DNA from 2 places in the Halomonas marinisediminis genome. Region 2 is predicted to be linked to the other one. Evidence: riboswitches for the same ligand, from Rfam matches in the RefSeq annotation. Region 2 holds a riboswitch; the other holds the start of a gene.
The links. A riboswitch is a leader RNA that binds a small molecule or an ion and turns the genes downstream of it on or off. The one in region 2 is predicted to bind thiamine pyrophosphate.
Positions count from the first base shown of each region.

Region 1 (3,391 bases), on a different contig from region 2:
GATGCCAGCCCTGAAGAGCTGAGCTACATGATTCAGCGCGCCATTACCATAAAGAACGCGCTCAAGGTGGAGGGGCCCACCTACACCCCCTTCCCGAATCACACCATGGCGATGATCTTCGAGAAGTCCTCGACCCGCACCCGGGTCTCCTTCGAGACCGCCATGGCACACTTCGGCGGCCATGCGCTGTTCCTCTCTCCCCGCGACACCCAGCTCGGCCGGGGCGAGCCCATCGGCGACACCGCTCGCGTGCTCTCCGAGATGGTCGATATCGTGATGATCCGCACCTTCTCCCACGCCGGACTCGAGTCATTCGCCGAGGCCAGCAGCGTGCCGGTGATCAACGCGCTGACCGACGACTATCATCCGTGTCAGCTGCTCGCCGATGTGATGACCTGGACCGAGCTACGCGGCAGCGTAAAGGGCAAGACCGCAGTATGGATCGGCGACGGCAACAACATGTGCCACTCCTGGATCAATGCAGCCCGCCAGTTCGACTTCCAGCTGCGCATCTGCTGCCCAGAAGGTTATGAGCCGCGCCAGGATATCCTCGAGGCCGCCGGCGATCGCGTCACCCTGCTACGTGACCCCGTCGAGGCCGTGACCGGCGCCGATCTGGTAACGACCGATGTCTGGGCCTCCATGGGACAGGAGGAGGAGCAGGCCAAGCGTGAGGCGGCCTTCGCCGATCTTCAGGTCACCGAAGCACTGCTCGATCGCGCTCACCAGGACGTGCTGTTCCTGCACTGCCTGCCGGCCCATCGCGGCGAGGAGATCAGCGAGACCCTGCTCGACGATCCGCGGGCCGTGGTCTGGCAGGAGGCGGGCAACCGTCTGCATGCCCAGAAGGCATTGATCGAGTTCCTGCTGCTCGGTGAGGTCCACGACGCGCCGTGACCCCCACTAGACCTTGGTCTTATCCGACCAAGGTTGTATAATGCGCCGCAGCAATTTCCACCAAGGAAGACGCGGCGCATGACTACCCCTTCAATCGACACCTTCGGGATGCAGCGCAGCCTGCGCCAATGCCTCGCCAACATGGCCGCCCTGCTCTATCGCCAGGGCCACGTGCTCGAAACCGTCACCGTACCCCATCGTGGCCTCGACCCCTCTGCGCTGGAAACGCTGAAGAGCGACAGCCGCGAATGGTCGGTCTGTCAGCGCATCCTCGAATCAAGCGAGGCCGCCACCTGGAACGACCAGCGCCGCTTCGTGCTGACCGGCATGGGGCGCGAACTGCTCTTCGACATGTTCGGAGAGGGCGCCGCCGACTGCGCCTGAATCCCGCCTGCCCCAGAAGGCCCGCCGACGCTCGATTGCGTCGGCGGGCCTTCTTGGTTATGTTGGCAGCTCTTGTCGGGGCGCCCCTCTCACCGTCATGCGGTATCAAGGGGCTGAGATCGGTATGGCCGAACCCGTTGAACCTGATCAGGTTGATGCCTGCGGAGGGAACAAGTTCGTGCCCCCAGCCCGTCCCTACCCTGCATCCAGCCTGATCTCCACACTGCCAACTGCCGGATGCACGCCTCATGAACGCCACCCCACAACGCCGCTTCGCCATCGCCGGCGCCGGCCTGCTCGGCCGCCTGACAGCCTGGCACCTGCTGCGCGACGGCCATGCCGTCAGCCTCTACGATGCAGGTGACCTTGACACGCCGCCCGCCGCAGCCTGGACCGCCGCCGGCATGGTCGCTCCCCTGGCCGAAACGGTTGTCAGCGAGCGCAGTGTCTATGAGATGGGGCAGATGGCTCTCGATCGCTGGCCCGGATGGCTGGCCGAACTCCAGGCGTCGGAGCTATGGCACCAGCACGGCAGCCTGGTGGTTGCCCACCCCCAGGATGGCAACGAGCTGATCCAGTTCCGCCGTGACCTTGCCGACACCCTGGGAGAAGGCGCCCTCTATCAGGAGCTGGATGGCAGCGGCATACATCATCTGGAACCCGATCTGACTCGCTTCCGCCACGGCCTGTTTCTTGCCGACGAAGCACACCTGGATAACCGCGAGCTGCTCACACGGCTGCTGGGGGCGATACGCGAGCTTGGCGGTGAGTGCCATGCCCATACCCCGGTGAAAGTGCATCCCGGCGAAGTGACCACCCCAACGGGAACGCACCACTTCGACCTGGTGATCGACTGCCGTGGCCATGGCGCCAAGACCAATCACCCCACCCTGCGCGGCGTGCGCGGCGAAACACTGCATGTAACGACCAACGAGATCACACTGACGCGGCCGGTGCGCCTGATGCATCCGCGCTACCAGCTCTATGTGGTCCCCAAGCCCAATGGACGCTTCGTCATCGGCGCCACCTCCATCGAGAGCGAAGATCGCTCACCGATATCGCTGCAATCCTCCCTGGAGCTTTCCAGCGCCCTCTATACTCTGTCACCGGCCTTCGCCGAGGCACGCATCCTTGAGCAGGGTGTCAACCTGCGCCCCGCCTTTCGCAACAACCTGCCCCGGGTTACCCTAAGCGATGGATTGATTAGCGCTAATGGACTGTTTCGCCACGGTTATCTGCTTGCCCCAGCCGTGGTTGAGCATCTATTGAGCGAGATTCGTGGCCACGGTGACAACCCCTTCGCCGACCTACTGGACGGCTCCGCCCCCAGGAGACCCTGTCGTGAAAGCGAGTGACCCCATGCATGAGATCACCCTGAGCCTCAACGGCGAGCCCGCCCGGCTTCCCGAAGGCACCCCCCTGACCCAGGCCCTGGAAGCGTGGGGGTATGGAGAGCGTCGCGTGGCCGTAGCCATCAACGATGCCTTCGCACCGCGCTCCACCTGGCCCGAGCGCACCCTCGGCGAGGGTGACCGTATCGATATCGTGGCCCCGGTAGGAGGCGGCTAATGCACACCCAATCACCCCATGACGATGCGCTGGTGCTCTATGAAGAGCGCTTCAACAGCCGTTTCCTGCTTGGCACCGCCCTCTACCCGTCGCCCCAGGTGATGCAGGGCGCCATCGAGGCCGCCGACTGCGCGATGCTGACCCTGGGGCTGCGTCGCCAGAATCCCGGCGGCGGTAACGCCGATGGCGACGGCGATGCCTTCTGGCAGATTCTGCGTGAAAGCGGCTGCCACCTGCTGCCCAACACTGCCGGCTGTCGCTCTGCCCGGGAAGCCATCACGCTCGCCGAGATGTCCCGGGAACTGTTCGACACACCCTGGATCAAGGTCGAGGTCATCGGCGACGACTACAACCTTCAGCCCGACCCCTTCGGTCTGCTGGAAGCCGCTCGGGAGCTGGTCGAGCAGGGCTTCAAGGTGCTGCCCTACTGCACCGACGATCTGGTGCTATGCCAGCGCCTCCAGGAGGCAGGCTGCCAGGCCCTGATGCCCTGGGGCGCACCGATCGGGACCGGGCGTGGCCTGATGAACCGTTACGCCCT
Region 1 is NZ_SLTR01000001.1:337,783-341,173, forward strand. Features, by position in the region: gene argF (ornithine carbamoyltransferase) at 1-897, shown strand, start outside; gene E0702_RS01585 (hypothetical protein) at 976-1,281, shown strand; TPP riboswitch at 1,348-1,468, shown strand; gene thiO (glycine oxidase ThiO) at 1,530-2,636, shown strand; gene thiS (sulfur carrier protein ThiS) at 2,623-2,850, shown strand; gene E0702_RS01600 (thiazole synthase) at 2,850-3,391, shown strand, end outside.
Region 1: it holds a riboswitch for thiamine pyrophosphate, as region 2 does, so the genes downstream of both, thiO (glycine oxidase ThiO) here and E0702_RS02630 (3-oxoacyl-ACP reductase) in region 2, are expected to answer to the same signal.

Region 2 (3,391 bases):
CCGGAGGGTAGCGACGGCGGCATCAGGTTGAAGCCGTCCGCCCCGCGGCCGTGGAACCAGCGCTCCATCTCATCGGCAATGCTCTCCGGGGTACCGATCATGGTGCAGTGGCCGCCGCCCGCGGCGAGCCGCCCCAGCAGCTCGCGCAGGGTGGGCTGCTCGGTCTCGATGATGCGCAGGATGGTGGCATAGCGCCCCTGGGGACCACGAAACTCGGCCAGCGGCGGTAGTGGCGGCACCGGGGCATCCAGCTCCCAGTCACTGCAGTCCTGCTCGATAAACAGCCCCAGCTGACGCAGCGAGGCCTCCACCGGCAGACAGTCGTCCAGCTCGCGCTGCTTGGCACGAGCCTCCTCCATGGTAGCGCCCACATAGGTGACGAGCCCCGGCAGGATCGGCACCGGCGCGGTGCGCCCGGCCGCCGCCACCCGCGACTTGATATCCCGATAATAGGCCTGAGCGGCCTCCAGGTCGTAGGCGACCGCATAGATCGCCTCGGCGTAGCGCGCCGCCAGATCGCGCCCCTGGGAAGAAGCACCCGCCTGTATCAGTACCGGGTTGCCCTGGGGAGGACGCGGCAGGTTGAGGGGCCCATCGACCAGGAAGTGCTCGCCATGATGGTCAATCTGGCGCACCTTGTCGGGATCGGCATAACGGCCCTGACGATCGCGTTCGATGGCGTCGTCGGACCAGCTGTCCCACAGCGCCAATACCGTCTGCACAAACTCCTCGGCACGCGCATAGCGCTCGGCATGCGGTGGCATGGCCGCATAGCCGTGGTTGCGCGCCTCGCTGTCGAACATCGAGGTCACCACATTCCAGCCCACTCGCCCACCGGAGATGTGGTCCAGCGAGCCCACCAGCCTGGCGGCGTGGAAGGGAGTGTAGAAGGTGCTCGAGATCGTGCTGATCAGCCCGATCCGCCGAGTGGCCCGACTCATGGCGGAGAGTGCGGTCAGCGGCTCGAGGTGCCAGTGGAAGCCATCTTCCACGCTGCCGGCACTCATGCCGTCGGCGAAGAACAGCGCATCCAGCTTGCCACGCTCGGCGGTGAGGGCCAGGGACTCATAGTAGGCGATGTCGCCGAGGCGCTCGGCGCAGGAGTCGGGATGGCGCCATGCCGCGCGATGGTGGCCATTGCCCATCACGAACAGATTGAGGTGCAGCTTCTCGTCGGGATTGCGTGCCTTCATCACCCTTTCACCAGTCCACCGTCGACGATCAGGTTCTGACCGGTGACTGCCCTGGCCCAGGGTGAGGCGAAGAACAGCGCCGCGTCGGCAAACTCCTCCGGGGTGGTCACCCGCCGCAGGGGGGTGTTCTGCGCGATCAGGTCGAAGACCGCCTCCGGGGTCGCACTGGACGCATCGGTCGTGCGCAGCAACCCACCGGAGATCATGTTCACGGTGATGTTGTCGGGCCCCAGGTCGTTGGCGAGCGTGCGGGTCAGCGAGAGCAGCGCGGCCTTGCCGGCGGTATAGTCGTGGTACGGCACGACGGGGTTCTGGAACAGATTGGTGCCGATATTGACGATGCGCCCACCTCCCTGCTCGCGCATGCCGGCCAGCGCCGCCTGGATGGTGTTCAGCGCTCCCCGGTTGACACCCTCGAGCTGCTGCTGAAGCTGCGACCAGTCCAGGGCATCGGCGTCGGGACGCGCGTCGCCGTTGAAGGTGAACGCGGGCAGGGCATTATTGACCACGGTGGTAATCGGCGTGCCGAAATGCTCACGAGCCTGCTCGAACAGCGACTTGATCGCCTCGGCGTCACGCACGTCGGCCTGGACGGCCAGCACCCGCTGCGGCGCCTCCTTCACCAGTGCCTCGGCGGCATCGCGACTCTGGAAATAGTTCACCACCACCCGGGCGCCCTGACCGAGAAAGGCTCGGGTCAGATGAGCGCCGAGCCCACGAGCACCGCCGGTGACAAGCACGACCTGCCGGTCGATGGCCTGCTGGTCGATGGCTTGCTGGTCGATGGATAGAGAGGAAACGGCCATGACGACTCCTTGGTACGCGGCAAAGGGCGCCGCGCTGGAGCCGGCCGACATCCCTTCGCCAGTGTGAACTGGATCAGGTTCGACGGGTATTTTCTCAGCGGCCACGACCGCACCCCGTGTCTAGTGGGGCACCATAGCGCATTCGGACGGACAGCAACAGCCGGGCCGGCATTCCGGCTCATGCAGTGAGCCCTGGCCTGACCGGGTAAACAAGGGAATCTTCTGGAGTGAAATACGAAAAACGGCAAGACATCATCAGCCAGGCTGGCGCCTTGGCTTATGCTCAGAAGCTTATAATCAGAATTCAGGGGGGGGGGAACCGACTGGAGCGGGAAGGAGATTCGATCGGACTGGCGTTCCAGCTCATGACCCGAGCCTTGGCCAATAGCATGAAACCGACTGGAGCGGGAAGGAGATTTGACGGGGCTGCCTTCAGCCGGGCTGGCGCTCCAGCTCCTGACGCGAGCCTTGGCCAGTAGCATGAAACCGATTGGAGCGGGAAAGGAGATTCGAACTCCCGACCCTCGCCTTGGCAAGGCGATGCTCTACCACTGAGCTATTCCCGCATCATATCGGTACTACTGTCGGTGCAACGAGAGCGAGTTGGCGTCCCATAGGGGGTTCGAACCCCTGTTCCCGCCGTGAAAGGGCGGTGTCCTGGACCACTAGACGAATGGGACGCATGGAGCGGGATAGGAGATTCAACCGGGCTGGTGTACCAGATCCTGACCCGAGCCTTGGCTCTCTTACCGCAACATTGGAGCGGGAAAGGAGATTCGAACTCCCGACCCTCGCCTTGGCAAGGCGATGCTCTACCACTGAGCTATTCCCGCCTGTCTCGCACTTCTCGTTCTACTTCTACCTCGACGACTCACTGCTGCTGCCGAAGAAGTGGCGTCCCATAGGGGGTTCGAACCCCTGTTCCCGCCGTGAAAGGGCGGTGTCCTGGACCACTAGACGAATGGGACGCATGGAGCGGGAAAGGAGATTCGAACTCCCGACCCTCGCCTTGGCAAGGCGATGCTCTACCACTGAGCTATTCCCGCACTCCGGTTACCTGACGAGTCGAGTGGCGTCCCATAGGGGGTTCGAACCCCTGTTCCCGCCGTGAAAGGGCGGTGTCCTGGACCACTAGACGAATGGGACGCAATGTCTCGTCTCGTCGAGATGGCGCGCATATTAACGACCGCCTGGCGGAGTGTCAAGCACGACTAGACACCCAACAACCCCGGCTGTGCTGTCCGCGGCCAACCGCCCAGCGTCTCGCCGCTCGGCGACTGATTCGAACTTTACGCCATGGGAGTGGGCCGTGGCATCAGCAAGCCGATAGCAACATCAGTGATACTCACGCGACGCAATCGGGGACGACTTGATAATTACCCACCGCGCTCC
Region 2 is NZ_SLTR01000002.1:182,167-185,557, reverse strand. Features, by position in the region: gene E0702_RS02635 (LLM class flavin-dependent oxidoreductase) at 1-1,193, opposite strand, end outside; gene E0702_RS02630 (3-oxoacyl-ACP reductase) at 1,193-1,999, opposite strand; TPP riboswitch at 2,033-2,126, opposite strand; tRNA gene E0702_RS02625 (tRNA-Gly) at 2,491-2,565, opposite strand; tRNA gene E0702_RS02620 (tRNA-Glu) at 2,604-2,679, opposite strand; tRNA gene E0702_RS02615 (tRNA-Gly) at 2,758-2,832, opposite strand; tRNA gene E0702_RS02610 (tRNA-Glu) at 2,892-2,967, opposite strand; tRNA gene E0702_RS02605 (tRNA-Gly) at 2,971-3,045, opposite strand; tRNA gene E0702_RS02600 (tRNA-Glu) at 3,070-3,145, opposite strand.